DNA from 3 places in the Sphingobacterium sp. E70 genome. Region 2 is predicted to be linked to each of the others. Evidence: riboswitches for the same ligand, from Rfam matches in the RefSeq annotation. Region 2 holds a riboswitch; each other region holds the start of a gene.
The links. Region 2 has a riboswitch for S-adenosylmethionine ahead of KUH03_RS15825 (hypothetical protein). Riboswitches for the same ligand answer to the same signal wherever they lie in the genome.
Positions count from the first base shown of each region.

Region 1 (10,259 bases), 1.0 Mb from region 2:
TCAAGTGCTAGCTGCATATCGTTCCATTCAAAACCTAAATTTTTCTTATCCAATACCAGCTGATGTAGATATTCCATATTTTGTGAAACATAGTCCAAATTTCGATCGACTACATTTCCAGCCAGGTATCCCTGTCCGGAACGATATAGGCTATCAATGATATCTACATAATTAATCGCATCCGACATCGCATATACACGATCAGGCAATTGGTCGTATGCTTTCTTGGCCACTTCTCCAGCTTGTTTAAGCTGTCCTTTTTCCAATAGCAACCGTGCTGTCTTTCCAAAAATATCCCGTGCATACATACTTGAGAAGCGAAAGGAATCGGTATCTAAATATTTTGCATTCTTGGTATTCCCCCAATTGTATTTATGCATGATATTATCATATAAGGCTTCCACATTGACCAAAGCTGCCATCTCGCCAGCAGGCGCCTGCTGTTCACTGGTCGCAGCAACGGGCATCAACCTTGAAGCGAAGCCCTCGTTGACAAGGTATTTGTCCAAGCCCAACTTAATATCACTAGGGAGCATATTCGAAAAATAGATCGGTCGATCCCAATGATTATTTTCAAGGAGGGACAACAAAGTCAGATCCGATCGGGATAAGTGGTCAGCGGGGATTTCCCATTCCATTGTTGAAACGACGGCATTCTGGAAATAAGCGGGCACAGCATTCTTTTTCAAAATCTCGGCTTTGTTAATGGCCAATTTGACCTTCTTAGTCGGAAAATAATTCTCCAGATTTCCCGAATTCAACTGTACTTTATAATCAGGGTCATCAGAAGTAACAAACTGCAATAACTGCTGGATATCCACGGCTTCATTCAACTGTCTATCCACAAAAGGGATATAATCACGAATACCCTTTTTGTTTTTTCCGCAGGAATCGCAATCGGAAGTCCTGCAGCTTTATAAGTTGCTTTCTTGGCCTGCTGCATATACCAATCTCCCGTTAAATAACTCAGCACAACAATCCGTACATCTGGACGAACTCCTTCTACTTCCTGCAGATACCATAATGGAAAAGTATCGTGATCACCATAGGTAAACAAGATTGCATTTGGTGCACAGGTTTCTAGGTAATTACGGGCCACATCCCGAGCCAAGGATTTCTCAGAACGATTATGATCATCCCAATTCTGATGCGCCAGAATAATTGGCCCACCCAACAGCGCAAAAGATAACCCCGTAGCCATGGCATAGCGATTACTGAGAAACCGTTTAAAAAAGCGCATGAGTGCAATTGTACCCAGTCCGATCCAGATCGCAAAAGCATAAAAAGATCCGGCATAAGCATAATCACGTTCACGGGGTTGCAGTGGTGTCTGATTGAGATATACAACAATCGCTATACCCGTAAAAACAAACAGCAAGGTCAATACCAAAGTATAGGGTTTATTGTTTTGTACATCCAGATCGCTCCAGCTATCCCTAATAACAAAGGCAAGAAAAAATACGTGTTTCGGCTTGGATCATGTTGCTGTGACTCCGAAAGATGATGTTGCCCACCAAGGCGCCAATTATCCAGCGTTTTCACTCCAGAGAGCCAATTCCCCTCCGTATAGGATCCATAGCCTTGCTTGTCATTCTGCCTGCCAACAAAATTCCATAAGAAGTAACGTGCATACATTTCCCCCAATTGAAAATTAAAGAAAAACTTAAAGTTATCGGAGAACTGTGGTCTTTCGCCCTCTTTTAACTTGAGATAACTTCTATAGTAGGCTTGATGATTTTCATCCTGGCTATAGATACGTGGAAAAAATGTTTCACGATCAAATGCATACTTATCAACCTGTGTAAATGCTGTATAATTGGATTCATCTTTCCGATAACTGGTTTTGCTTTGAACATCCACAGCCTTTGAATCATAGTATGGTCCTTTAACCAGAGGTTCCCGCGTATACTGTTCTCGCCCTAAGTAACCTAAAAACGAAAAGACATTATCTGGCGCATTGTTATTTAAGGATGGATTTGCCTTTCCACGGATCAGCACCATGGTATAGGAACTATAACCAAACAGAATAAAGCAAAACACCAATAAAGCTGTATTTAATGTATACTTGCGTTTTCTATGGGAATAAAAAGACCATATACAATTGTGACACCAAAAAGCAAGCATAGGAAAAGAATTCCTGTACCAAATCCCAGTCCAAAAGAATTCACAAACAATAGATCTATTTTGGAAGCAAAACCGATCAGCCACTGAATAACACCCCAAAGGATTGCTGCAAGAACTAATATTCCTAATAGAAATGCCTTTATAATGCCTTTAAAATTAATTTCTGAAGTCCTTTTAAAATACACCACCATGGCTATAGCCGGAATAGCCAAAAGATTTAATAGGTGGACTCCAATTGAAAGCCCCATGACAAAAGCGATAAAAATCAGCCAGCGATCACTTCCGTCCTGGTCCGCACGCGCCTCCCATTTAAAAATCGCCCAGAAAACCACCGCAGTACAAAGTGAGGACATCGCATACACTTCGGATTCTACGGCCGAATACCAGAAGGTATCACTGAAACTAAAGGCCATAGCCCCCACTGCACCCGCTCCAAAGATCTGTAAATAGTAAGAAAAAGCAGATTGCTGTGGCTTCTTTAAAATCTTCCGGGCAATCGCTGTAATTGTCCAAAACAAAAATGTCACCGTCAGACCACTACAGACTGCCGAACCAATATTCATCCAGTAAGCGACTTGCCCTGTATTACCGAAAGCCAGATTGGAAAAAACATTCTGAATAAGTAGAAATAGCGGGGCACCAGGTTGATGTGCCACCTCAAGTTTGTACGCGCAGGCGATAAATTCACCACAATCCCACCAGCTCACGGTCTTTTCAACAGTAGCAATGTAGACAACAGTAGCAATGAGGCCACAGGCCAAACCAAATAGCGAGTTTAATTTATTATACGTCATAAGGACAATTGGTCTATATCTTAGTTCCTTTTAGTACCTCAAATTAAATAGTTATCTCGATTTAAAAATGTTAATTAACACTATTTAACACTACTGTTTAACAAAAATATTTTTTGAAAGAGAGCACTTCTATAGTGAAAAGAGAAATGCTGGTTTTGAAAGCAGGGGTAATGGCAAACTTCATCTCAAAAGCTGCATATGGCCATGGAATAAAAGAGGATTCAATTCACAAGTACAAAGCAGTATACCGTCGATAGAAGTAATAAAAAAGCGAGGGGTTTTCCTCGCTCCTCTTGTATTTTTTAGGCTAACTTCTCGACAATCTTTTCGTTGGCCCAGGATTACTCATGGTATAAAAGTGCAATACTGGAGCACCAAATTTTATCAGCTCCTGACATTGTTGCACAAGCCATTCTTCACCTACTTGCCTTACATCAGCATTGGTTTTACATGCTGCGACAGCATCACTCAATTCCTCAGGAATATCCAGGTGGAAAATTCTTGGCAAAGTAACCAGTTGCTTTTTGGTCGTCAATGGTTTGAGTCCCGGAATGATAGGCACATGGATTCCATTGTCCCGGCATTTGGTCACAAATTCCTTATATTTCTCCACGTTAAAGAACATCTGAGTTACAATAAACTCAGCACCCATATCCACTTTTTGCTTCAGATATTTAAAATCAGTATTGAAATTAGGAGATTCAAAATGCTTCTCCGGATATCCTGCGACACCGATACAAAAATCGGTTTTTTCAGATGTGATAATATCTTCGTGAAGATACTTTCCTTTATTCATATCCGTTACCTGTTGCAATAGATCCGTTGCAAAAGCATGTCCGCCTTCACTTGGAATAAAATCAGCATCTCCTTTGCGTGCATCACCTCGTAATACCAATACGTTATCGATACCCAAGAAATTTAAGTCGATCAAGGCATTTTCAGTTTCCTCTTTGGTAAAGCCACCACATATCAGATGGGGCACTGCGTCCACTTTATACTTATTCATGATCGCAGCACAGATCGCCACCGTTCCTGGTCGCTTACGATAAGATACACGTTCCAACAGCCCGCTTGCATGTTCCTTATAGATATAATCTTCCCGATGATAGGTTACATCAATAAAGGGCGGTTTAAATTCCATCAGTTCATCCATTGTCTTAAAAATACTTTGGATGCCCTGTCCCTTTGCAGGAGGCAATAGCTCAAAAGAAAACAATGTTTTCCTTTAGCATTCTGGATATGGTCGATAATCTTCATTAAAAAACTGTTTTAAGTTTGGGTTGGCTTACATCGAAACGCACAAGTCGAGGATATGTCTATCTGCATGTAACTTATCTTTCCCACATGGAGCAGGGTAGAATTTAGCACCTTGAACAATACAGGTTGCTAAGGCTTCACTGGGTCTAGTCCTCGGCCTTTCTCTATAAGCGTTGCTAATATCGTCTTAAAAAATCAAACAACAAAAACATTTTTTCGAAAAGCTATAAATTATAGTAACAAAGCTGTCTTTTTCCAGATCTTCCCATACAAATTATTTCAAAGTTGAAAGAGAATTACGTAGATTCTTTAAATAGAATGTGATCAGCAGTAAGCCAGAGACACTATATTTCTCCTTCTCTCCATACTTAAACCCATCCATTAAATATTTATAGGCAACCAATGCATTCTCCTCATTGTAAAACAGCTCTTTCCATGAGACAGGAACATCTTCCCATTGTTTTAATACAATGCCATTTTGCGCATAAGTAATTGGAGATTCAACCCCATCTATCTTATAATCACTATGGACGCCAGAATTTGAGATGTGCTGAAAGTATGCTATAGAATAATCTAAAAAGTTTAATGCGCGGGCCTTTACCTCTTGATCATTTTCAGCACTTGTCGGAATATTACGCCAAAGATTGACTACACTATCAAATTTACTAGGCTGCTCGCGAAGTGGTGTTTTGTCTAATTCGAAATTGAGAAACAACCGTTCCGTATTTGGCAAATGGGCTGAATTGAATTGGGAGAAATCACCTTTCAATTGTATGAAATTCTTTTTACTTGAATTATATCCAAAGAGATGGTTCCCTTTTATCATCCACCAATTCAATTTTATTCCCTTCAAATCTATATCTGCCATAGAGCAAGATATCACCTATCGCAAGGACAAATTGTCCCTTATCCCGAAGGGAGAGAAAAGAACGATAATGAAGCGGATGATCGCAATATGCATCAGGTTCAATATTTAGCGGATCCTTAGCTTTGGCCTCTAGGTAGCCGTCATTGGTATAACCGCAAATAACTTGATAATTTCCGATCGGAAATTCTTTGTTCTTCCCAAAGAAAGCACAAGAGGATAAGAATATCGTTGAAATAATTAGCAGTAATAGTTTCAAGACAGATCGTTTATAGTGGTCAATATATTGATTATTCAGTACCAATTTAAACAAAATCCATCAGAGTAAGAGATCCCTGACTGTCCCAAAACAAAAATTTTGTCAGATGAAGCGAAATATGATTTAAAACCTCAACTTATTGAATCGAAAAAGGTCTAAATTCCTTTACGAACTTAGACCTTTTTCATTCAAATTTATGGGAATTAAGAACGATGCTCTAAAGTAAATCCCGATTTGCAATCAGGGATAATTTACGAGAGGTCCGTCCACTTTTATTCTTTATAAAGATCGACTAGTCCTTCAGGCAATTCTACTTCAATAATCTCCTCTTCACCATCTATGCCAACGATTAAATCATCGGATAGGGGAACATCAATTCTTTACCATTCATATCAACTGTCGCGACGAATTGCTGTGGAAATTCCTGTACATCCGTAATTTCCCCAGTTCACCATGGGTTTCATCGATCACCAAAAATCCGATTAAATCCGTATATCTAAAATCATCGGGATCCCGTTCTGGCATTTTATCATTGGGTAGATAAACCTTTTTGTGAACAAGCACCTGTGCCTTGTCGATATGATCAACATCTTCAAATGTCACGTAGGCGGTACTATTTTTCTGCAGTTTTATAGCATCGATAAAATAAGGTACAAGTTTTTGTTGACCTCCAAAAGACGACATCTATATCCAAACTCTCATAGTCTTCAAATTCGAAAAACAATTGCATCTCGCCTTTTAGACCTCGCGTTTTGCTGATATAGCCTATATAAAAACTTTGATCGATAGTCATTTTGTAATATTGCGTATTAGGATATTAGTATTGAGATGCTTTTCCTTTCGGCTTCCACTATATATACAGCATCTGTTTTATTTTCACTTTTTTGTATAGCGATAGGATAATATGCTCGGCCTTCTATTTTAAATTAGAGCAATCAGCATCACATTTTAACACATAAACTATTTTATTAAAAAAGCCGGCTCAAGATTGAGTCGGCTTTCTCGAATACTTTATGAAAGAATTAACCTTCAGTTTCTTCTGATGCAGGAGCTTCAGTCTCTTCTGCGGCAGGTTCTTCTGCTACAGGAGCATTTTTAGCAGCTACAGCAGCAGCTTTTTCTTCTTTTTCTTCGCTTCAGCAGCTAAAGCAGCTTTCTTAGCATCAGCTTTAGATTGAGCTAAACCATCTTTTTACCAGAGATTCTAGCTTCGTTAGCTTCAGTCCAAGCAGTGAATTTAGCTTCAGCAGCAGTTTCATCAAAAGCACCTTTTTCACACCACCTTGTAAGTGTTTTTGTAAAGAACACCTTTGTAAGAAAGGATAGCACGAGCTGTGTCAGTAGGTTGAGCACCTTTATTCATCCAATCCAAAGCTTTTTCAAAATCCAAAACAATAGTTGCAGGATTTGTGTTTGGGTTGTAAGAACCGATACGTTCGATGAATTTACCATCACGTGGAGCGCGAGAATCCGCTACGACTACGTGGTAAAAGGACGTCCTTTTTTACCATGTCTTTGCAATCTGATTTTAGTTGCCATTTCTTAATTTTATTTTATGTATTCAACATATCCCCGAGCTTCATACTAGAGGGGATGCAAAGATAGTTATTTTTTTTTATTCATAGACATAATTTAATAAAACTTCGCTGAAAATGACATCTTTAACTCCTTCAAAATCCCCTTTAACAACATAATTCATTGCTGTAGGTTTGCCACTAGCGTCCAAGGTAATTTTTACAGCTGTTTTCTTTGTCCAATCCGGCTGCATTTCCTGATTGGTCCTTCCCTGAATTAGGGCAGAGAAAAAAGCGTTTTCTAAATTTTTGATACCACCTGATTAATATCAATCGGATTAAACCCCATTTGTTTATAAATAGGATAAAGAGGGTTTAGCGTCGTAGAATATTGAAAAAAGAGAATAACGTGAATTCAAGTTTAGGGTCTCCGGGATTATTGAAAAGCGGTGAGAAATATAGAAAGCTTTTCAGTTTTTGGATATTATCGCCATTATAGGCAAAAGTCAACTCCTGCTCATCTCCAATTTGTTCATAGAATTTTTCCAGTTTCCGATAGACAATTTTGGAGGGTACAGACATGTTCGAAGTATAAGAATAGCTTGTCAATAATTTATCTTTAATGAGCGATTCAGCGCCTACAGTGTTTATTCCATCTTTAATCGGTGCGCTCTTATTATACAAACTATCAACAAATACACTCTTCAGACGATTCTGTTCGTCCCAATGATAGCTTAAACGCACGATCTTCACCCGTTCAATTCCGCCCGTTTTATCCTGAAGCGCAATACGCGAATAATCCACTCGCCCATTTGCCCCATAATGGAACTGCTGTTCATTTACTTTTGTTACCCACCCTTGGTCATCATATTCAAGTAGATAACTAGTTTCGGCGCCATTTGAAGCGGATAAGGTTGTATTTTTAAATTCGATAAGCCTACTATTATCCTTTTCAGATCCATCTTTTTACAAGAATAATTAAAGGTAATACATAATAATACAAGGATACCCACTGTATATTTCATAAAACAATAATTTGGTCAATAAATTAGAAGCAAATTAAGTATATTTTCTCAATTAAAATAATCTTCGGCATTTTTGCCAATTTACATTTTACTTTCTACCTTCATTCCATGAAATCTGTTGCGCCATTAAAAATACTCAAAGCTTCGGCCGGTTCTGGAAAAACCTTTAGTCTGACACTACATTATCTAACATTATTGCTGTCCAATGAAAACAGCTATAAGGAGATATTGGCGGTAACGTTTACCAACAAGGCCACCGCAGAAATGAAAGAGCGCATACTCTCTGTGCTCCACGGCCTAGCTATTGGCGATCCCAGTCCCAAAATCGAAGATTTCAGAAAATTATTGCTGCAGCAACAACCCGATTGGACAAGCTATTTGATCCAGGAGAAATCCTACCGTGTCTACCGTCGGATCTTACACGACTACAGTCATTTTACCATCAGTACGATTGATGGTTTTTCTCAAAAAGTTATCCGTGCTTTCACATACGAACTCAACCTCGATGCGGCCTACAAGATAGAAATGAATGTCAATAAAGTCAAAAATGAATTGACAGTCATGCTCAATCAGTTGTTGGATGAACGCCCCGATCTCCTTGATTGGATCATCGCCTATGCGGAGAAAAAAAAAAAAAATAGCCAAAAATGAAAACTGGAACTATCGACAACAATTGATGGGCCTAGCCAATCTTATTTTCTCTGAAAATTTCCAGGAATTTGACAGCTATATTAATTCAGCAAACCCAAGAGAAGTTTTCAACCTCCTGAATCAAGAAATCGAACAAAAAATAAATGCCTTTACCGAAGCACTTTCGCTGACCATCGAAACTTTCAATGATACGTTCAAAAGATTCAACATCAGTGAAAATGAGCTCAAGGGAAAATCACGCAATAAGATTATCTCAGCTAGCAAGACCAGTAAAAAGACAGACAAGTTAAGTTCTTCAGAAATTGCCAAAATATTGGACAAATATGTACAATTGATAGATAATGAGGACGCATTTACAGATAGCGACAAAAATATACGCTACGACCTCCAATTAGCGCTTGCTCCCATCTTACAGTCTTTTCAGGCACTACAGGAGAATCTAGCAGCTTACATTGCTTATCAGGCGGTACAAAACAATCTCTATTACCTACGTTTGCTCAAAGAAATGAGCGACTTACTGACCCAATGGCGTAAGGAAAACGGCGCTCAATTAATCTCCGATTCACAGATCCTGTTAAATAAACTTGGGATCGATGAGAACAACGATCCGACATTCATCTGGGAAAAGATCGGCAATCGCTTCAATTATTTTTATTCGACGAATTTCAGGATACCTCGCGCATCCAATGGAAAAACTACAGCCCCTATTGATCAATGCACTTGCAGATGCCAATGGTACACTAAGTGAGCATCTCATTGTTGGAGATGTCAAACAGAGTATATACCGTTGGCGGAACGGAGATTGGCGCATATTACTCCAACAGGTCGAACAGCAAATTGGTCATGCCTTCCACTTGGATGAGAGCAGCAAAATCAGTTTTATAGAAAATGGTAGTCTTGAGACCAATTTTAGAAGTCTCCCAAATATTATCCAGCTAAACAACTATCTTTTTAACAGTATCCCTCAGCATCTACAGCGTGTTCTCAATGAAAAAGTAGACGAAAACTTAGACGAAGAGGGGAAACATTGGTGGGCAGCCTCAGGCAATGATAATATGCTTGTTAAAGCTTATGAAAATAGTCAACAGGAAATCCCTGCACACAAAAAAGGGAATCTCGATAAGTTGGGATCCATCGAGATTTCGTATATCCCTGTGTCTGACGGTCGCTACAGGAGAAATCAGGTCATCGAGGAGTCTCTTCATCTTTTATGTAAGAAGATAGGTGAATGGTTTCATACTGGCCGATATCAAGCCAAACAAATAGGGATCCTTGTACGTAGTAATGCACAAGCGAAATTAGTTATCCAGAAATTGATGGATTTCAAAAAGAGGAGAATCTTAGCTTTGAGGTCATCTCCGGAGATGCGCTATCCTTGGCCAGCAACGACGCTGTACTCCTCCTGATTGAAACATTAAAAGCGCTCGTATACAATTCGGACAAACATAGTATACATAAAGCAAAAATCGTCTATCTCTATCAGACCATCCAGAAAAATACGGTCAATCAAACCGCTTGGCTAACCTTCGCTTCAAACGACATCCGTGCGTTGAAAGATTTTCTTCCCCACGCATTGATCGACTCCTGGGAAATTTGGCAAAAACAGCCTTTGGTTCATTTGATAGAAAAACTCATCGAAATCTATGGCTTCACGACTGAACAGAACATTCACCTTCCCTACCTATTGGCATTCAAGGATATGATTTCGGCTTTCTCGACCAATGGTGAGCGTGGAATTATTCAGTTTCTAGAATTCTGGGAAGAAGATGG
Region 1 covers NZ_CP079104.1:3,221,195-3,231,453, reverse strand. Annotated here, with positions in the region: gene KUH03_RS22870 (hypothetical protein) at 1-845, opposite strand, end outside; gene KUH03_RS22865 (hypothetical protein) at 830-1,390, opposite strand; gene KUH03_RS22860 (hypothetical protein) at 1,381-2,040, opposite strand; gene KUH03_RS22855 (DUF2723 domain-containing protein) at 2,055-2,918, opposite strand; partial or broken gene KUH03_RS22850 (methylenetetrahydrofolate reductase) at 3,226-4,175, opposite strand; SAM riboswitch class I at 4,247-4,348, opposite strand; gene KUH03_RS22845 (hypothetical protein) at 4,450-4,944, opposite strand; gene KUH03_RS22840 (hypothetical protein) at 4,970-5,299, opposite strand; gene KUH03_RS22835 (ribosome maturation factor RimM) at 5,687-5,983, opposite strand; partial or broken gene KUH03_RS48985 (30S ribosomal protein S16) at 6,322-6,838, opposite strand; gene KUH03_RS22820 (hypothetical protein) at 6,915-7,067, opposite strand; gene KUH03_RS22815 (hypothetical protein) at 7,189-7,617, opposite strand; gene KUH03_RS22810 (UvrD-helicase domain-containing protein) at 7,947-8,489, shown strand; gene KUH03_RS22805 (hypothetical protein) at 8,455-9,237, shown strand; gene KUH03_RS22800 (UvrD-helicase domain-containing protein) at 9,176-9,895, shown strand; gene KUH03_RS22795 (3'-5' exonuclease) at 9,865-10,259, shown strand, end outside.
Region 1: another riboswitch for S-adenosylmethionine. It lies ahead of KUH03_RS22850 (methylenetetrahydrofolate reductase); the one in region 2 lies ahead of KUH03_RS15825 (hypothetical protein).

Region 2 (10,259 bases):
AACACGTTAATCTGAAAATAATTGATGAACAAATAATTTATACAGATGAAAAAACAGATCTTATTTGTCCTTTTGATATCATTCCTTGCTTTTATCGGCTGTCAAAGCAATACATCCACTAAAGCAAAAAGTGACCAAATCCCTGAAAGCCCAGCTGTGGAGAAAATTGAAACCTCAGCCAAAATAGGCGAGATGGCAGGTTGTTCAACAGAAGAGGCGATGAAATTAATCCTGGCGCTGAAAGAGGTTGAGGAAAGTAAAAGAAACTTGGATAGCTTGACTGATCACAAAGCCAATATCTCGTTCATGATCGATAGTTTGAAACAGGGTGGAAGAGAGTTGTATTCTCTTACCGCTGGATATAATAGTGAAGAAAGATTTGAACCTTACTATCATTTCTATTTGAATAAGAGTGATTGTAAGAATATCCAGATTTTGGACATTGTTTCTGGAGAGTATCTTCCTTTGGAAGCCTGGAGGAAGCAGAATCGCAATTAAAGCCATGGTTTTGTTACAATCAGGTACTATTTCAATCATCGGAGATTTAAACTTAAACGCATGGGAAAGAGAAAACTGAGGTTTTTTAATATTTATTTGTTTTGTGAAAAAATATATTTGGATTATAAAATAAAATAATCCAAATTTAAGTTGGTAAATAATTTTAATTTATTATAAACTTATTCGTTTCATGAAAAAAATGATATTATCTGCAACAATTGCTGCAATTTTCTTTGCTTCTTGTAATAATGCAGATAGCAAAAAGTAGAAACAAAGGATACAGTCACTACAACTGATACTGAAGGTGGTGTTGCGCAGACAACAACAACAGAAACAACTACCACTACTGCAGTGCCTAAGTTTAGTTCTCCAGAAGCACAACAGATGGCGGACGATTACACAAAATATGTGAATGAATATGTTGCTGCTGCTAAAAGTGGAGATGCGACTAAAATCCAAGAGTTAGCTGGAAAGCAACAGGAGTGGGCTACAAAAACAGCTACTGCCCTTACTAAATTAACTCCGGAAGATGCAAAGCTATGGACAGAGTATGCTCAAAAGCTAGCAGCAGAGTTAACTGCGAGTGCGACAAAATAGTTTTTTTGATATAAAGCGGAAAGTAGGACAACGTTAGATGTCCTACTTTTTTATCCCTAAATTAAAATGGGAGCTCATCCTCATCCTCCTCTTGTAGTACTGGAATATCCTCGTTTGAGCAAGTTTGATCTGATAGAATCAAAAAGCTGTCAACTTTGATTTCGGTAATATACGTTTTTATTCCTTCAGCATTTTCATAGTTACGATAGGTAAGTTTCCCTTCAACCATTAGTTTGGTCCCGCGACGACATTTCTTTTCAATGGTATTATTCTGCTTACCCCAAATGACAAGGGTATGCCATTGTACTTCTTCAACCCATTCACCCGCTTTGTTTTTGAAAAGATCATTTGTGGCAAGTCGTAAAACTGAGTAATTTGTCCCTGTTGAAGTGGTTTTGATGATAGGATCATTTCCTAAATGACCGATTAATTGTACTTTGTTACGTAATGTGCTCATTTTGTCTGATTTTTAAATGTTTCTAATAATTCTTATTTTAGTTATAGGCCATAACCTTTAATGGATGTGGAATGACCTTGAGCAAAGATGAAAAGGAGAGGAAATAATAATCGTCTGTTTACCATTTGTATTCGACTATAGTCGGTTGTAACCGTTTGTTGTCGTTTAAATTTCATATTAAACACTATGGAAAAAATCTGTTTGGAATGTGGGCAAAATATAAAGGGAAGATCGGATAAGCGCTTTTGTGATGACTCTTGCCGAAATGCATATAACAATAAACTGAATAGCGATCAAACTAATCTAGTACGCAATCTGAATAATATCCTGCGCAAGAACCGCCGTATTCTAATGGATGTACTAAACGGAGAGGGGAAAGGGATGATAAAGGTGCAAGGTGAAAAATTAAAGAGACTGGGTTTTGATTTCAAATTCCACACACATACATTTGCTAATAATAAAGGGCAAACCTATAAATTTATCTATGAGATGGGCTACCTCATGCTAGAAAATGACTGGGTATTGATTGTCCAAAAGAAGCCATGATAATACGCTATTTACGATTTCTTTTTCCTATTATCTCTTTTGGGAGAAGAGTTCTTCTGATTTTATAAAATCTATTCATACAGCTGTATTTCAGTATACATGAATCGTGAATTTCGGTTCGCGCCAGCTGAATACCAGTTAATCTTAACTTACATCGGCTCCTTTAATTCTAAAATAGTTTACTGCTGTGAAGATGATAATCACGAAGTAATAACATAGGGGATTAGCAGAAAAAGCCAGCCTGTAAAGATGTAATTTAACGATGAAGGCAATCCAATTTTTAAAAAATCTGCTGCAAAAATATAACCTATAAAGGCGCCGAGAAATAAAAGACCGGTGGCATGTATGATGATTATCTTTTTTAGATGCTTGCTATATTGGGTATCTTTATTTTGCTTGGTGTAGCCCATAATCGCTGGGACCAACAGACCTAATAGCGGGTTGACTAGAAAAGTTAAGGAAGCTAGATAAAGTGCCTTTATACTTCCGCTTTGATTTTTGTCGATACTGATTTGATTTACATTTGGCATAATTAATTGTTCTAAAGGAATTTCTAAAATCTGACTGATTTGTCTTAAACTGAAACCACTGATCTCTTCTGTCCCCTTTTCGATTCGTTGTACTGTTCTTAGAGATAGGCCGGCTTGATTGGCGAGATCCTGTTGTGTCAGTCCTCTGAGCTTTCTAGATTGTTTGATGAGTTGATTTACTGTTTGACTTTCCATGAAACGAAAATGACTAAAAGGTTTATGATTTTAAAAAAACGATATGACAATAATATGCCAATGATATAGCGTATTTGTAAGTTGTTAATAATCAAATATTTTGTAATTTGATAAATATTTTGAATCTTTGCAGCACAATAAGGTATTAATATAAAATAAAAAAACGGAAGAATATGTTTGCTATACTAAAAACCCCAGCTTCGTCCTTAAAGAAGAGTCTTGGGCATATTCTCCGGAATACCGCACTCTCTTAATCTTCTTTTCCGGACCACTTTTGGCATTTGTATATGACATCGGATTGTGATGTCTGTATTGCCACGCGATCATTTGAGATGATCTAACCGATAAAAGGAAATGGCATCTGTGTGGCTAGAGGTAGCCGCAAGAAGCTCAATACTCATGTAATGTTTAAAAAAACGATGAATTCAGTGAATAAATATGTTCTCCAGGCCTTGGATAATTATCCATATTATCTGGAGGATACGCTAGAATCCTTATCCTATGCCTTGTCATACGATGAATCCAATACCATGGCATTGTGCCTAATGGGGCGGGTTTATGCGGAGCAGCTGTTTGATTATGAACAGGCAAAGAAATATTTTCAGGAAGCTTTAAGCCACAATGTGCATGCTTTGGAGGTGTATCCTTATTTTATACAGACCCTGATAGACATGGGGGATTACGAAGCGGCAAAGAAAACCATCAAATATGCGTTGACATTGCCGGGGATGTCCCTGGCTGTAATCTGGATCAAGAAGGTGTTGCTACTTGAGAAATTAAAGAAATACAAAAGGCTTTAAAAATCCTCAAAATGGCTAAATTGGATAATCTGAACAGCGATCTGTCCACGATCATAAAGTCTATTGAAGATCGGATTAAAGGAAAATTGGAAATGAATAAGACGGGCAAAAAGCGGAGTAAATAACAGACGAAGACGCTTGATGTCGGATAAAGTATTCAAAAAAAGCCCAAGATGAAATTTCATCTTGGGCTTTTATCAATATAGTTTAAGAATTATTCTGCTCTTAAGATTTTCGCAGCTTCAACCATTGATTCTAAAGCGGCTTTAGTTTCAGGCCAAGCACGAGTTTTCAATCCACAGTCAGGGTTAACCCAAAGTTGTTCCGAAGGAACTACTGCTTTTGCTTTGCGCAATAGGTCTACCATCTCATCTTTGCTTGGTACGCGTGGTGAGTGGATATCGTATACACCAGGACCGATATCGTTCGGGTATTTGAAATCACCTGCAAAAGCATTCAATAATTTCATTTGTGAACGTGAAGTCTCAATTGTAATTACGTCTGCATCCATTGCTGCGATATCTTCGATCACGTTGTTAAACTCAGAGTAACACATGTGTGTGTGGATCTGTGTATCATCTTCAACATTGGATGAAGATACACGGAATGCACGTACAGCCCAGTTTAAGTAATCTTTTGATCTGCTTTGCGCAATGGTAATCCCTCACGGATCGCTGGCTCATCGATCTGAATGATTTTGATACCTGCTTTTTCCAAAGCTTGTACTTCGTCTAAGATCGCCAATGCGATTTGGTAAGTTGTGGTTGAACGTGGTTGATCGTTACGTACGAAAGACCATTGTAAGATTGTTACAGGACCAGTCAACATTCCTTTAACCGGACGGTTTGTCAATGATTGAGCGTATGAAGACCAACGTACAGTCATATCTTCTGGACGGTATACATCTCCATAAATAATTGGAGGTTTCACACAACGTGAACCATAGGATTGTACCCAACCGTTTTGTGTAAATGCATATCCAGCTAGTTGCTCACCGAAGTATTCAACCATGTCATTACGTTCGAACTCACCGTGAACCAATACATCGATATCCAGTTGCTCTTGAAGACGGATTGTATTTTCAGTTTCTTCAGCAATTGCTTTATCGTACTCTTCCTGTGTGATCGATCCCTTTTTCAGATCAGCTCTCCATTTACGCACATCTTTTGTTTGTGGAAAGAACCGATTGTTGTCGTAGGGAATGCTGGCAAGTTGAATTTCGCTTGTTGTGCCGCTTTACGGTCAGCAAAAACTGACGTACGTTTTGCATCATCATCAGTAATGTTGCTTGTACGTGTTTTAACTTCTGGTTTGTGGATCAACGGAGAAGTACGACGGCTTTCTGCTGCAGCTTTGTTTGCTTCGAAACGTTTTGTTGTTTCTGCATCAACTTCGCCTTCTGCTAAGACTGCTAGATCTTTTACCTCTGCTAATTTTTGTTTTGCGAATGCTAACCAGTTTTTAACTGCAGCAGGCAATGATTGCTCATTATGCTCATTATCTAAGTCAAAAGGAACATGCAGTAAAGAGGAAGAAGGAGCAATCCAAACGCGGTCTTTGCCTAATGCATCAACTGCTTGTTTGATTTTAACCAATGATTTTTCGTAATCGTTTTTCCAGATGTTACGGCCTTCAACAATACCTAAAGATAATGTCAATGAAGCTGGAACTTTAGCCAAAACGGTATCCAATTGGTTTTCTCCACGTACTAAATCCAAGTGTAATGCATGGATCGGTAAGTTAACCGCGATATCTTCGTTGTCTTTTAAAGCTTCGAAGTAAGTTGTCGCGATCAATTTGATGTTTTTGGCAGCAGCAGCCAATTTCTCGAACGTAGGTTGGTATAATGCTTTTACTTTTGCATCTAAATCCAAAGCCAAGAAAGGCTCGTCGATCTGAACATATTGTGCACCAGCTTCTGCCAATTTAGACAAGATTTGCTCATATACAGGAACTAATTTGTCCAATAGGTCGATACGGTCGAAACCAGCTTCTTTTTCTTTACCGATCAAAAGGTAAGTGATTGGGCCTAATAAAACAGGTTTTGTCTCAATACCCAATGATTTTGCCTCGTTGTATTCATTTAAGAATTTCTCAGAAGTCAATTTGAACTCTTGATCTTTTGTGAATTCAGGAACCATATAGTGGTAGTTGGTATCTAACCACTTGGTCATTTCCATTGCAGTAACATCGATTCCTTCTTGTTGGAAACCGCGTGCCATTGCAAAATATAAGTCTAAGCTGTAGTTGTTGTCTACTTTATTCAATAAAGAATGGTAACGAGCAGGAATTGCACCAACGGTAAGGGTTAAATCCAATACTTGATCGTAAAAAGAGAAGTCGTTGGAAGGGATCAAATCTATTCCAGCATCTTTTGTGTTTTCCAATTGCCTTCACGAATTTTTTTGCTGTGTCCAATAATTCCTCAACAGAAGATTTTTTAGCCCAATAGGCCTCATTGGCTTTTTCAATTCGCGGAACGCGCCCACACGAGGGTAACCTAAATTGTTAGTCAATAACATAATAATGTTTTTAATATTTCTTTTCAACTATATTTCTTGCTAGAGAGAGAAGGACACACTAGAATTCGGTGACTTCGGCTTATCATTCCCATATCAAGTAGGGTAGAATTTAGCACCTTGTCAAGGGACAGGTTGCTAAGGCTTCATCGGGTCTATTCCCTCTGCCTTTCTCTATAAGCGATGCTAAGTTAGAACATTTCTTTTGATATGCAAATTTTTTATAAAAGTGCACCTATTTTTTTATTCTACTAAGGATAGAAATGTTTTATTTCTTTCTTTTCATTGGAAAGGAGGGTGAAATCACGCATTGGTATCTCACCCTCTATGCCTTTAACTCACCAGGAGTTTGTAACCTTTACCGTGGACATTGACGATTTCAACCTTGCTGTCTTCTCTTAGGTATTTACGAAGTTTACTCAGGAATACGTCCATACTTCTACCTGTGAAGTAATTGTCGTCATGCCATATTTTTAATAAAGCTTCTTCCCGGGTCAATACATCATTCTTTTTTAAACAAAGTAGGCGAAGCAATTCAGCCTCTTTTGTCGATAGTTTTTGCATTTGACCCTTGTAGGAAATCTGCTGACTCGTATAATCGAAGAAGTAATCTCCAATTTCAAACTTATCTGCAACTACTTCATCCTCTTTATCTCTGACACTCCGTTTCAATAAAGCATTTATCCGAAGAAGTAATTCCTCAACACGGAAAGGTTTTGTGATGTAATCATCGCCACCCAATTCAAACGCTTCTGTCTTGTCCTCCATCATGCCTTTTGCAGTGGCGAAGATAATCGGTACGGTGCTATTTGTTTTTCTGATCTCACGGCCCACGGTAAAACCGTCTTTTTTGGCATCATGACATCGAAAATGCATAAATCATAATCATTTTTTTGAACTGAGAAACGGCTTCATCCCCGTCAATACAGAGCGTAACGTCAAATTTTCCCTTTAATTCGAGATAGTCCTTTAAAAGATCCCCAAATTGGGATCATCCTCTGCTAATAATATCTTTTGCATAATGAATCTATTAATTTTCACTAATGTTCCCTGAATATACAAAAAAGAACGTGTTATTTTTTTACGGGCAAAATTACTTCAAAGGTTGTGCCCTTATCTTTCTCACTTTTTACGGTGATTCTTCCATTGAGTCTTCTCAAAATATCCTGAACATAACTTAAGCCCAGACCAAAACCTTTAACGTTGTGTACATTTCCGGTGGGGATACGATAAAATTGATCGAATATCTTTTGGAGGTGATCTCTGCTCATACCAATTCCGTTGTCGGCGATGGTGATAACAATGTTATCGCCAATATTTTTGGAACTGATATTGACATGTAGATCTCCTTTACTATACTTAATCGCATTGTCCATTAGGTTGTAAAATACATTGGAGAAATGCAGTTCATCCCCAACAACAATATCTTTTGTTGCCGCGAGATCGACACTGAATTTTCCGCCGATATTCTGCATCCGAAGCTGCATACTGTCTGTGACAGCGGCTACGAGGTCATTGATATGCACATCTTCGCGATCGAGTTTCAGTGTTTCTTTCTCCAGTTTTGCTAAGTCTAATACGCGTTCGATATGATTCCCGAGGCGAACATTCTCATCGTAGATGATATTGGCCAATTTCTGCACGCGTTTGTGGTCCGCATTGATATCAGGATCCTTAAGTGATTCACTGGCGATCATGATCGTGGCCACAGGAGTTTTAAACTCATGGGTCATATTATTGATGAAGTCAGTTTTCATCTCAGATACCTTCTTTTGTCTAAAGATAATGATGAGTGTATAGGCAAAACATCCGACCAATAGAAACAAAAGTGTGAGCATAGGAAGTAGCAAGTAGCTCATATTGTCTGCTATGATCGCTTTTTTGTTCGGGAAGTATATGGTCAGCTTCCTGGGGCAGCACCAACATCACCTTTAAATAACGCTGTAGAATACTTTGTGGTATTTATGGGATTATTTAGTTCGGCCTCATTGAGAATATTATTTAGCAAAATATTGCTGGTGCTCCATATCTGATATTAAAAGGTGCTTTGATGTCACGATGGATCAATTCTTCTTTTAGGAGTTCCTGAACAATAATAATATTCAACCGATCCTTAAGCGGTCTTTTCGCCAGCTCCATTCCGATAGCGACATCTTCGATGTAGTCCGCCTTTTACCACCAAGCATGGCGACAGAGTCGTAAACATTGAAGCCATAGCCTGCATTTTTTTCGACAGTTTATTTAATTTGGTTTCTAGCTCAAAAATTCGTTTAGATAGTTTTGGATTAGATCTTGGGGGAGAGCTACGATACTCTTTCCAAGTAATCGCTTGAAATCATCAATATGGACAATTAAAAACCGTGTACTGTCATCTTTGGCTTCAATTCGTGGAATTGTTTTTGTTGCTGAAACGATAACGTCTTCTTGATAATATAGCCCATTTGTGGGAGTCTTGACAATGTTGATTTCAACCAAATCCTGATATTGTGTTCTTTTAACATAAGTTTCGTAAAACCAGTTTTCAATGTTAATAATATTTGGATAGGTTGCTTTTAATCTATCTTCTTCTAATTTATATTTTTGATAGATCTGCTCCAGTTTGCCTCTTAGATTCTCAATTTGAGTTTGAAGCTGGAGCTGCTCGGTCAATTGTTGTTGCTTTGCCTGCTCCTGTTTGGATTTTTCGATATTACGCTCCTGTTGTACTTTCGCGAAATCGACAACTTCACGTCGCTCGAGTTTTCCGGCAACAGCAGTAAGTGCAGCATTGACCGACTCGTCAAAGAGCTGTGACTTTTGACGGTAGGAATCTCTCAGGAAATAGAATTGCATAGCCAATACGCCGATTAGTGCCAAAGACATTAGTCCAATGATTAATACAATACTATTTTTCTTCATGAAATTATGTTTTGCAAATATATATTTTCAATAGCATCAGGAGCTCATTACATCCTGTGATTCTAAGCCATTCCCACATCCCATCTGCTGCTTTACTTGAATTGTTACAAATATAAAGATGCTAACTTGTTTTGGAGTTGTTTTAACAATGTTTAACAGCAATTGCTTTAAATCTTGGTTATGTTGTTGTAAATTAGAAGTTAAAATAGATTATGTTATGAAAACTTATGTATTATCATTGGCATTATCTTTTACAGTCGGGATTGCTTTCGGTCAGATCAAACTAAAAGAGCATCGTCCGTTACTGCAGGATAAACAATCCAAGATGCCAGTCCTTGGATTAGATACCACATCGGCTAAGTATAATATGCCTGTTCAGAAATTCAAAAAGTTGGATGGTCTGGCACCTATGCCGGGAACAGAAAAATCGCCCAAGAAAAGGAAATCACAACAGGATACATTGCGGTTTAGGCTGTTGGAAGATAGTTTGAAAGTAAAAGATTTCAAATTAAAGATTGACTCCTATACCTAAGAAATAAAAAGAAAGGCATTCTCACGATGAGAATGCCTTTCTTTATGATCCTATTTCTTACAACTGAGAAACACGGATTGTATTTGTTTTACCTTTTTCAATTAACGGAGTTGATGCTGTATTGATGATAATTGATCCCGGTTTAACATAGTTGTTTTTACAATAAATCTATTGACATCATGGATCGAGCCATCTGTGCTCTCAAATTTGTCGTAGATAAATGTTTTTACACCCCAAAGCAAACTCAATTGTTTCAATAGTTTCTGTGTGCCTGTGAATACCAAGATATCTACATTCGGTCTATAACTTGTAATTTCAAATGCTGTTGCTCCAGAGGAAGTCAACACAGCGATTGCTGAAGCATTTGTTTTTGAGCAAGATAAACTGAAGAAGCGCAAATCGCGTCTGGAATAAGTGTTCCATCGTGGATTTCACTAACTTTCTCATTATAATAAGGATAAGAAGTTTGTTCCACGTGGATAATAATCTTACTCATCGTTTCGATTACAATCTCAGGAATTCACCCACAGAAGTCTCACCACTTAACATCACTGCATCTGCACCATCCAATACTGAATTGGCTACATCGTTTACTTCAGCACGAGTAGGACGAGGTGTTGTAATCATGCTCTCTAGCATTTGCGTAGCAATAATTACAGGTTTTGAAAGGTCTCTACATTTTTGGAC
Region 2 covers NZ_CP079104.1:2,214,734-2,224,992, reverse strand. Annotated here, with positions in the region: gene KUH03_RS15860 (hypothetical protein) at 46-498, shown strand; gene KUH03_RS15855 (hypothetical protein) at 850-1,095, shown strand; gene KUH03_RS15850 (single-stranded DNA-binding protein) at 1,157-1,552, opposite strand; gene KUH03_RS15845 (hypothetical protein) at 1,739-2,098, shown strand; gene KUH03_RS15840 (helix-turn-helix domain-containing protein) at 2,299-2,823, opposite strand; gene KUH03_RS15835 (tetratricopeptide repeat protein) at 3,189-3,623, shown strand; partial or broken gene metE (5-methyltetrahydropteroyltriglutamate--homocysteine S-methyltransferase) at 3,838-4,784, opposite strand; gene KUH03_RS15825 (hypothetical protein) at 4,760-6,010, opposite strand; SAM riboswitch class I at 6,222-6,325, opposite strand; partial or broken gene KUH03_RS15820 (response regulator transcription factor) at 6,476-7,162, opposite strand; gene KUH03_RS15815 (sensor histidine kinase KdpD) at 7,216-8,001, opposite strand; gene KUH03_RS15810 (hypothetical protein) at 8,144-8,281, opposite strand; gene KUH03_RS15805 (hypothetical protein) at 8,396-9,040, opposite strand; gene KUH03_RS15800 (hypothetical protein) at 9,258-9,572, shown strand; partial or broken gene pyk (pyruvate kinase) at 9,630-10,259, opposite strand, start outside.

Region 3 (10,259 bases), 2.0 Mb from region 2:
GATCACCAACGTGTGGGGCTATACCGAGCCGGGGAATCCGCTTCTTGGGGCATTGCCAATGCAGGCTCGGGCTGGCTGTGCAATAATCTGTGGGAACATTACCTTTATAGCGAAGATATGGACTATCTGCGACGGATATACCCAATACTCTATGGCGCGGCACAGTTTTACGCCAGCGCCCTGACTGAATACCCCGGTAAAGGTTGGTTGTTGACTTCGCCATCGGTATCTCCCGAAAATTCCTTTAAGCTTCCTAATGGCCACCAGGCAAACGTCACGATGGGACCAACGATAGATAATCAGATCGTACGCGAATTATTTGAAAATGTCATCCATGCGGCAGCATTATTAGGCAAACAATCGGATCCTTTTTTAACGAATGTTTCAGCGCAATTGAAACGCTTAGCACCGGCAGTGCAGCTAGCCAAAGATGGCCGTATCATGGAATGGATCGAAGATTATGAAGAAGTTGATCCGCAGCATCGGCATATCTCGCATTTGTATGGTTTGTATCCAGGCTATCTGATCCGTTATGACGAACATCCAGACTGGCAGCTAGCCGCTAAAAAGAGTCTGAATGTACGAGGAGATGATGGGCCGAGCTGGGCCATTGCCCATAAACTACTGTTTTGGACCAGATTGCATGAAGGCGAGCGTGCCTATAAATTATTTCGGCAGCTGATGACACCACGTGTCGATACACATATCAATTATGGCGCTGGGGGCGGTGTTTATGCAAATTTGTTAACTGCCGGGCCACCTTTCCAGATTGATGGTAATTTTGGTGGAGCAGCTGGTATCGCTGAGATGCTGGTGCAGTCGCATAAGGACAGTGTGTATCTCCTGCCAGCAATCCCTGAAGCCTGGAAAAAGAAGGTCAGGTCAGGGGAATGCGCATCAAAGGAAATCATACCATAGACATGGAATGGAAAGATGGTAAAATACTGAATTATCAGATTTATTCACCCAAATCACAACAACTTCAGGTATGTATAGATCATAACTGGGTCGCCTATCATACAAAAAAAAATAAAAGGATCCCTAGTCTGCAATTTTTGCAGGCCGGGGATCCTTTTGTCTTAAAAATCTCATTGCATAAACATGTGTTATTCACAATTACATGTAAATATGAAAAACAGAAAAGACAAGACGGTAGTCGGTGCTTTTACGCTGAAAGTGCTATGACTGCTGTCTTAAGATTGCAATGGAATCAATACATTGTGTTCCAAACGTACAGGGACATGCTTCACTGAGGTAAAACCGTCTTCCTTGGAAATGATGTTGGATAGATCCAGTCCTCTTTTGGAGAAAGTACTGAGCAGCGCTGTCCGAAAGGTCGCTTTGGCCGAGCCCCAACCCTGTCCCAAGATTGTATCGTTATTGAGCTGTATTAGTTCGTCTGTGGAATAGTAGCTGAATTTTTCCAGTAAGTGTTGGTAAAGATTTGTTGTTGTAGCCATACAATTTAAAAATTTAAAGGATTAAACCATAAACTGTATCCAGATCTTGTTGGGGAAAATAACCGTTGTATAACGTTTATTTTGGTCGAAACCCGTATTAATTTACCACCGCGGTGTCTACACTCGGTTGGTATTGCATCATGCAATTCTGAATACTCTACAAATATAGTAGATTATTTTTAATATTAAAAATATTTTTGTTTTTTTGGTAATTGGGTGTGGATAAGAAGACTAAGGCCGGCAAAAGTGAGTTTGGGTTTTTGGCTGTGGTTTGGTTATGAAGTGGATAGCTTGCCCGATAATTTATCATGTTACTGTAATCTCGTCGAAAATACTTTAAAAAACAGAGATAAGACAATACTTTTGCGGCATGAATAGAATTGCGGAAATTAACGAATACATTGCTGCCGAACGCGAGGTATTATTGCAACACTCCTTGTATCCTAAAATCAAAACGATCAAGAATCTACGTTCTTTTACCGAAGGGCATGTGTACGCTGTATGGGATTTTATGTCTTTATTAAAAGCTTTGCAGATTAAATTGACCTGTACAACTTTGCCTTGGTTTGCAAGTGAGCATCCTTCGACACGCTATCTGATTAACGAAATTGTATTAGCGGAAGAATCCGACGAATATATTGATGGTCGCCGTTTGAGCCATTTTGAAATGTATCTGGACGCAATGAGTGAAATGGGGCAGACCTGCACCTGGTTAACAAGTTTATCGTGAACGCCAAGAAATCCAAAAGTATTTTTGATGCCATTGCATTGACAACCTTGGATAAAAGGATCAAAGATTTTCTGAATTTTACTTTCGAATTGATCGAAGAGGGGAGGTACATAAAATTGCTGCCGCTTTCACATTTGGTCGTGAGGATCTTATCCCGGGTATGTTTACCTCCATTTTGCAGGAGCTGAAAACCAACTTCCTGAATCGAGCTTAGATAATTTTATCTACTATTTCCAACGTCATATTGATTTGGACGGTGATGAGCATGGCCCTTTGGCAATGCAGATGATCAGCGATCTGGCCAAAGAGGATGATGAGAAGTGGGAAGAAATGAAAATAGTCAGTAAAGAGGCGCTTCAAAAGCGCATTGAACTCTGGAACGCAATAGAAGATTCCCTATAGGGAATCTTCTATTGTTTGGCTTCTTTGTAAAAAGAATTGATCTGATAATTTTACGGAAAACTATTCCGACAGAGACCTTTTTAGGGCTTGGGTAAAAGCGCTGATAAATTGTGGATCCAATGTGTTGGAAAAGGTATTCATATTCCCTAAGCTAACAATGAGCGCTGGTATTTTTGCTCCCCGTAAGATCGCATGATTATGGCTTTCAACCGGTTTCTGCGTGCTTAATCCTTGATTTTTAAATTTTGTGTGAGACGGAACGCAAGTTCTCGGCTTTGATCCTGTATCTTGGGTAGTTCAACAGCTTTTGGATACCGTAGGCCGATTGGCTGCTTGGCGTTTGAAGGATCAATGTCAAAATGAATTGAAATTAATGCGTCACCAGTAAAGGCCGCACGGTCTTTAAGCATCATAAATTCGTCTTTCGAATGGGTCAATACAACCTGAAAACCTTCTTTTTCAAGTTCATTTTGAATCATCTTACAAGCCTGTAAAGTGAGATCTTTCTCTTTGAGGCCCCTGCTGTTGGTGGCACCACTATCTTTGCCACCATGTCCCGGATCCAGAACAATGGTCTTTGCGCTATTTTTGACAGCGCTAGTAGTGGAGATCTTTTCTTTCGGAGGATCAATAAAAGAAAAAGAGACAATTAACACGAATATACAAGGAACAAACAGCAGATACTGATAACCTTTCGTGCGTGGTGATAGATTTCGCATCAACCTGTCGATGCGTTCTACCAGTTCATTTTGGTTTTTTAAAATTCTACTTTGCATATAATCTAATTGTTGATTTTGTTGTGTCATATTCAGCAGGAAGCTCGCATAATTGGTCTTTCCATAGTATTCAGCCACCGCTATATCGACCTGAAATTCATGTAGGCGATGCAGTTCTTTCCGAACCCAATAAATGGCGGGGTTTATCCAGAAGATGCAGCACATCAGCTCGATGTATAATTTGTCCCAGGCATGTCCTTTTAAAATATGCTGTGCCTCGTGGGCAAAGATGAGCTTGCCTTCGGGACTTTCAAGTGCGCTTTTATCCATAACGATATAATGAAAGATCGAACAATTATTGAAGCGATTAAACGGCGGGATTACTTTAATTCCCTGATGCTCCTGAAAATCCATCTTCTTTAAACAGCATACGAGCTTTAAGCTGCGATAAACTAATCGTGTCAGAAAGAAGATGGCGATCAATAAGTAAGCATAGGCGAGTATTTTTTTAAACTCCATTCGGTCCCATAGATTGAGCTGTTCTTCGGGTTCGATCAAAAAGGGACATTGGAATAACCCAACTGCTCTTGCGACTGTATTTCCTGATTTGAATTTGTTTTGGAATCGATTAATTTGACATAATCGGTCTTAAATTTAAGAAGAGGAACCAGCGCACAAAAGCTCACCAACGCAATAAGCAAAAGCCGGTTCCAACGAAAAAATGAAAGCTGCCGAAAAGCCAGGACAAAGAGCGAGACTAAAATAAGTAAACTGATATTGGCCTCTATGCTATAGGAAAATAGGTTATTCATCTTCTTTACTTTTATTGATAATTTCCTTGATTTTCTCGATGTCTGTTTCGCTGATTTTTTGTTCCTTGACAATGAATGATACCAGATTTTCGACAGAATCATCAAAATACTTGTTCATGACACGCGAAAAGAAAAACTTTCGGTATTGCATCTTGGAGATCAGCGGATAATATTGGTAAGTCTTTCCATAGGAATTGAAACCCACATACCCTTTTTTTCTCTAAAATCCGTACAATGGATGATATGGTATTATAAGGCGTTGTTTGTGTCGGATCCATATATTCAATAATATCTTTGACAAAAGCCTGCTTTAATTTCCATACAGCATGCATAACTTCTTCTTCTTTTTTGTTAATTCTTCCATAGTTATAAAGCTATAACTTATTTTTCAGTTAATCAACTTATTTTTCAGTTTTAAAACTGAAAAATAAGTTGATTAACTATAATGTATTGATTATTAGTGGTTTCATTTTTTTAATAGGTAGTCGGCCACCGCCTGATAAGCGGGTAGGGAGTATCCATCGTTGGCTGAATTAGATGCCAGGGGATGAGAGGCAAATCGGACGATAACCATTTCTGCTTTGGGATCGATATAGACGGTCTGTCCATGGACGCCACGTGCACAGAAGGCTCCATCGGCATTATGGCTTACCCACCACATGTTTTTATAACTCCACTGCTTTAGATTGGTATAACCGGCTTTTGCGAAAGCAGCCTGGCTTCCGCCAGAGCGGATGGATTCAATTACTTCCTTCGCGAGGATCTGTTTTCCGTTAAAATAACCCTTATTGCGCACCATCTCACCAAACATGGCCATGTCGCGGAGGTTGGTCGTGAGTCCTCCGCCCGCAAAGCATATTCCAGCACCATCAATCAGATAGTAGGCATCAAAATTGGTTCCCAAGGGCTGCCAAATTTTTCGGAAAGGACTTGTGACAAGGGCTTGTTTAATACCCGAGAAATTATCCAGCCCATAACGTCTGTATTGACTGTTTTATAGCCGAATGCGTCACCATGTTGACCTTTTTCTTAACCGTCTTTAAGTAATCAAAGTAGTTTGCCGGTTCATCAGGACTTCGTTGGAAGTGGAAGGGATCTCCTGCTCTGGAGAAGGCCCATATTTCTGCTTTGGGGTCAGCATAGTCCTCACTGAACTCCAGGCCTGTTGTCATGTCCAGTACCTGACGTATTGTTGCATCGCCAAAGGCGGAATGTGCAAGTTCGGGAATGTAATCCCGGCAGTATTTGTTTTCATCCAAAACGCCTTCAGCAATCAGTTGAGCAGCTAGCGTGCCGGTTAATGTTTTGCTGACGGACATAGCAGCATGCCTGCCATTCTGGGTCAATGCACCAAAATATTTTTCGTAGATAATACGCCCTTTATGAAGAATAAGGATACCATCAGTATAATTTTTTAAAGAGATTCCGCCCAACTGATAGACTTTTCATCTCCAAGAGGTTGAAAACTCAAAGCATCAATGGCGGAATCCTCAGCAGTGGAAAAAGAATAACGGTTGATGGGGTCGGAAGGGACGACTTTCGACGGAAAGAATTCACGCATATGGCAAACACTGTAACGCAATGCCGGAAACTTAAAAAATGTACCGTCCAATGCTGAAATAATTCGATCCTGTGGTGGCGGAAATCCCGTCATCCATCCCAGTTTGCTGGGATCAGAATCCACTGCGGATGGAAATTCTTGTGCCTGGCTCATTTGTATCAGAAGTAATGGAAGTAATAAGATAGCTTTTTTCATAATCAATCATAATCAATTTGGCATGTAAAAGATATAAGCGCGATAGCTACTGTGAATAGTATATAGGTATAATAAGCAAAGCGATCTTATTGTTTTCTTTCTTGCCTCTATTTTTGGCAGATTTCGATCTTTTATTTGAAATTGATCAAAAATGTCTTTTTTACATAACATATTGGCGTTTGTGAAGAAATTCATTTTCCAATTAGTGTCTAAGTTTGCAACGCAAAAAAATAACAGAAAGACATTGAACTTTTTTTCGCCGTATTGGGCAAAAGCAATGGGCACCATCGTGGTACTTGTATGCTCGGTTTTAGAAACGCAGGCCCAGGACTCGCTACGCACCTCACTCGCTGATCTGATCAGTAAGTCGTTGCAAAACAGTAAGTATATCGAACAGTCGCATTTGCAATTACAGGAAAAAGGAATAGCCCTGCGGCAGCAACGGATGGAATTGCTGCCGAAAATCGGTGTCAGGGCTTCTGCCAGTTATGCGAGCAATATGCCGGTCTACGATCAAGGTATATTTGCCAAACCATCACAACATGATGTTATTCATTACCTGTATGATACCGGACTCGATTTCTACCTGAACCTCTACAACGGCCATCGGGATCTTATGAAAATCGAATCAAAAAGCTCGAAATGGAACTGGCCAACATTGATTGGAAAAGTTCCACGGCACAGATCAAGCTGGAGATCTGTAACTTGTTTCTGGATCTAGATTTAGCCTATCGCAACAAATTACTGATCGAGCAGGATATCAACGATCAGCGGACACAATTGAAAGAGATCGAACACCGTTATACAGCCGGTGTTGTGCTGCATAGTGATGTCTTAAGGATTTCCCTCGAATTGTCCAAGCGTGAACTGCTTTTGATACAGATCGCTAATGATATCAAGATCATCAACCAAAAATTGCAGCTGATCGCCGATATACGACAAGAAATTATCCCGATGTGTGCCACGATGGAAAGTCATCCGCTGAACTATGCGGAAATCGTTGCTGTTGCCAAACAACAAGCTTTTGTACTGCTGAAATCCGAACAGGAAGTTGCGTTGAAAAAACTAAGTATCAAACAGGCGAAGTCAAACTACCTACCCGCACTAGGCCTGACCAATACATTTACTTTTGCGAATCCACAGGTATTTCTATATCCATATAATGGGAGCTGGTACAATTTAAATATAGTAGGACTTAAATTGAACATCCCAATATCCGCATTGTACCTCAATAAAAATATTGTCCGGGAGCTCAAGTCGCACTAAAGCGAGAGGAGGTCAAACACCATCATGAGGAGGAAGTGGTGGAAAATGAACTGTTGCAGGCTTATCTGGATTATAATCTAGCACTGGAACAACAGGCTGTCTGCCAAAAAAATCTAACGCTGGCCAAAGAAAATGCCCGTATTATAAAAAATAGGTATTTCAAGTCTTCGGCGCTGATTACGGATCTATTGGATGCAGATATGCAATGCCTCAAGACAAATTTTGATCTGGAATCCGCCCGGATCGCGATACAGAAACATTATTATTTTATTGAATTTTTGAAGGGTACTATCTAATGAAACCTAAATCAGGCCGGTCAATGACCGATGTACAATTGACCAGAATCACCAATTGGTTGGCTGGGATTGCTTTGTTGGCACTTTTATTATGGGGCGGAAGGATACTCTGGCTGCGCATCCGGTATACCTATACCAATGATGCACAAGTGACCCAGTATATTAATCCCATTATTTCCCGTGTGGGTGGTTACATTGTTTCGGTTCACTTTAAAGATCATCAATCGGTCAAGCGCGGCGATACCTTACTACTGATCGACAATCGGGAATACAAATATGAAGCTGAGCAAGCTTCGGCTTCGATAAACAAAGAAAATGCGGAAATCAGTGTGCTGGGCAGCCAAAAGGAAATATTGCAGGCCGAACATGAATCGTTGGAAAAATCCATTGCTGCTGCCGAAGCGCGGATGACGAAGCAGCAACTGGAATACGATCGCTATAAGTTTCTGTTTGATGAAAAATCTGCTACGGCGCAGCAACTGGAAGATATAAAAGCCACACTGGAGGTGTACAAAAGTGAACTTGCCGCATTACAGCATAAGTTGGAGGCATCGCGGGATCGGGTGAATGATGTTGATGTAAAAAAGGGGTGATCAATGCGGAGAAAGCACGGTTGTCAGCTGCAGCAAACCGAAAGCATCTTGATGTAGGATATACCGTAATCCGGGCTCCCTATGATGGTCGGGTAGGGAAACGTAGCATTGAAAAAGGACAGATGGTAAATCCGGGCGAGGTGTTGGGATTTATTGTCAATGCAGAGACACCAACTTGGGTGACAGCCAACTTTAAGGAAACGCAATTGCGTTATCTCAACCTTGGTGGGCGTGTAGAGGTTGTTGCGGATGCCTACCCGGATGAAACATTCTATGGAAAGATAATTTCTATTTCGCCAGCAACAGGATCTTCTTTTTCATTGCTTCCACCGGACAATGCGACTGGTAATTTTGTGAAGATCGTACAGCGGGTTCCAGTTCGTATCGAACTGGATAGGGATAAGGGAACTGCAAAATTACTCTCAGGAATGAATGTCAATGTTTCGGTCTCAAAAAATCAATAACAGTGAAAGAGATCTTCAAAGACTGGGTACCTGAATGGCTGATTAAGCTGATTTTATTCAGCGGATTGATGCCAAGCATGGTCTTGTTTTTTCTGCCCGGTGCCAATGTCAATGTCACCGCGGGGTTCTACGGTGCACAGCCCAGTGATGTTCAATTCCTCATTATTCTTTTCTATGCGGGATTTGTCGGATTCTATGTCCTGGAACGTCGCTTTTTTCAGTATTTCCCGGTCAAACAGTACTACATCATTTTCAATCTCTTACAGCTGCTCATTTGTTACCTGATGTATCGCATTAACGAGATCAGTTGGATATATGGCTTACGCTTTTTCAGGGCATGCTGTTCGCATCGGCTGTCAATCTCTCCATATCCATGATATTTTCCCGACTGAAAACGGAAAGGGCCAAGGAGGGAAGTTATGCCATATTTTTGGTATGCTGCTCTGTAGCTCGCCTTTCAATACGTTTGTGACAGCGGAATTTATAGATTCATTTAACTTTGATGAACTTTACCTGTATGCTGCCTTATCTTTTGTACCAGGGCTACTACTGATCATCGTCACAATGAAACCCATCCGGCATAATCGACCGTACCCTTTATTTTCCCTGGACTGGGCCAGTTTTGTCCTTTACAGCTTGACTGTGATAAGCTTCGGTTATTTGATGGTCTATGGGCAGGAACTTTATTGGTTTTCGGACAGTTCTATGCTGATCGTATTGCTCGGTGGAATTTTATTGTTGGGGCTGTTTATCATGAGGCAGAAAGCAATCAAACGTGTTTATATTGAGCTGTCCATCTTTGGAAATAGAAAGTTCCTGTTCGGAATCTTGGTCCTGTATATGATGTATATCGAACGGTTTTCGCTGGCGATTTCCAATCAGTATTTTCTACAGGTCATCCGCCTGGATCCCATTCACCTGTCCTATATTCAATGGTTTAATATCCTCGGGATTGTATGTGGTGTTATGTTATCCTTCTACTGGTTATTAAAACGGTGCACAGTGAAATGGATCTGGATTGTTGGCTACTGTTGCCTGCTGACCTTTCATCAATATATGTTTTTTCATTTGAAAGTGAGGGCAATGAAGATCACTTCTGGTTGCCGTTGGTATTGCATGGGCTGGGTGTCGGTCTGATCATGGTGCCAACAATCTTATTTGTGATTGCCAGTGTACGCCCTCATCTGGGAGCTTCAGCGGCGGCAGCTTGTTTGGCCGTCCGTTACCTGGGCTATACCAGTAGTATCGGTCTGCAGAATTTCTTTAAATTATTTGAACATGCCCAGCACCGGGAGGTTTTTCGAGATCAGCTGCAATCAGGCAATCTGATATTTGAAGACTATATTCAGCGGGAATCTCACAGGGTACTGCAACATGGATTGCAGTACAAGGAGCATGCCGCGGGATTGAAGCTCATCAGCGAGCGGGTTAATATACAGTCTTTCGTCCGGTATGGCATGGACTACTATGAATTGATGTCCATAATCAGTATCAGCATCTTGCTGCTGATACTGATTTCCCCTTCCTTGAAAAGCATGTATAAGAAGCTTAAAAAGAATCAGATTTCACCGGTATAACGGTGTCACAATTGATCAATATCCCAAATGGCTGCGGCACGTTGTAATTCCACCAATGCGACCGCATAATTGTAGCGCGCTTCATTGTAAGCAAGTTGGGTGTCATTGTAGGAGCGTTGTGCGTTGATCACTTCCAGCAGGGCGGTTTCGCCCCGATTGTAACTGTAGATCTTTCCTTCCAGGATTG
Region 3 covers NZ_CP079104.1:4,218,484-4,228,742, forward strand. Annotated here, with positions in the region: partial or broken gene KUH03_RS49325 (hypothetical protein) at 1-918, shown strand, start outside; gene KUH03_RS49330 (hypothetical protein) at 921-1,253, shown strand; gene KUH03_RS29675 (5-oxoprolinase) at 1,194-1,460, opposite strand; SAM-I-IV-variant riboswitch at 1,528-1,621, opposite strand; partial or broken gene KUH03_RS29680 (DUF3050 domain-containing protein) at 1,831-2,592, shown strand; gene KUH03_RS29685 (M56/M15 family metallopeptidase) at 2,817-3,866, opposite strand; gene KUH03_RS29690 (hypothetical protein) at 3,863-4,120, opposite strand; gene KUH03_RS29695 (BlaI/MecI/CopY family transcriptional regulator) at 4,113-4,325, opposite strand; gene KUH03_RS49335 (BlaI/MecI/CopY family transcriptional regulator) at 4,222-4,452, opposite strand; gene KUH03_RS29700 (serine hydrolase) at 4,587-5,024, opposite strand; gene KUH03_RS29705 (serine hydrolase domain-containing protein) at 5,083-5,553, opposite strand; gene KUH03_RS29710 (hypothetical protein) at 5,535-5,876, opposite strand; gene KUH03_RS29715 (TolC family protein) at 6,121-6,597, shown strand; gene KUH03_RS29720 (TolC family protein) at 6,519-7,142, shown strand; gene KUH03_RS29725 (TolC family protein) at 7,181-7,438, shown strand; gene KUH03_RS29730 (HlyD family secretion protein) at 7,438-8,031, shown strand; gene KUH03_RS29735 (HlyD family secretion protein) at 8,028-8,495, shown strand; gene KUH03_RS29740 (hypothetical protein) at 8,498-8,872, shown strand; gene KUH03_RS29745 (hypothetical protein) at 8,811-9,632, shown strand; gene KUH03_RS29750 (hypothetical protein) at 9,596-10,072, shown strand; gene KUH03_RS29755 (TolC family protein) at 10,078-10,259, opposite strand, start outside.
Region 3: another riboswitch for S-adenosylmethionine. It lies ahead of KUH03_RS29675 (5-oxoprolinase); the one in region 2 lies ahead of KUH03_RS15825 (hypothetical protein).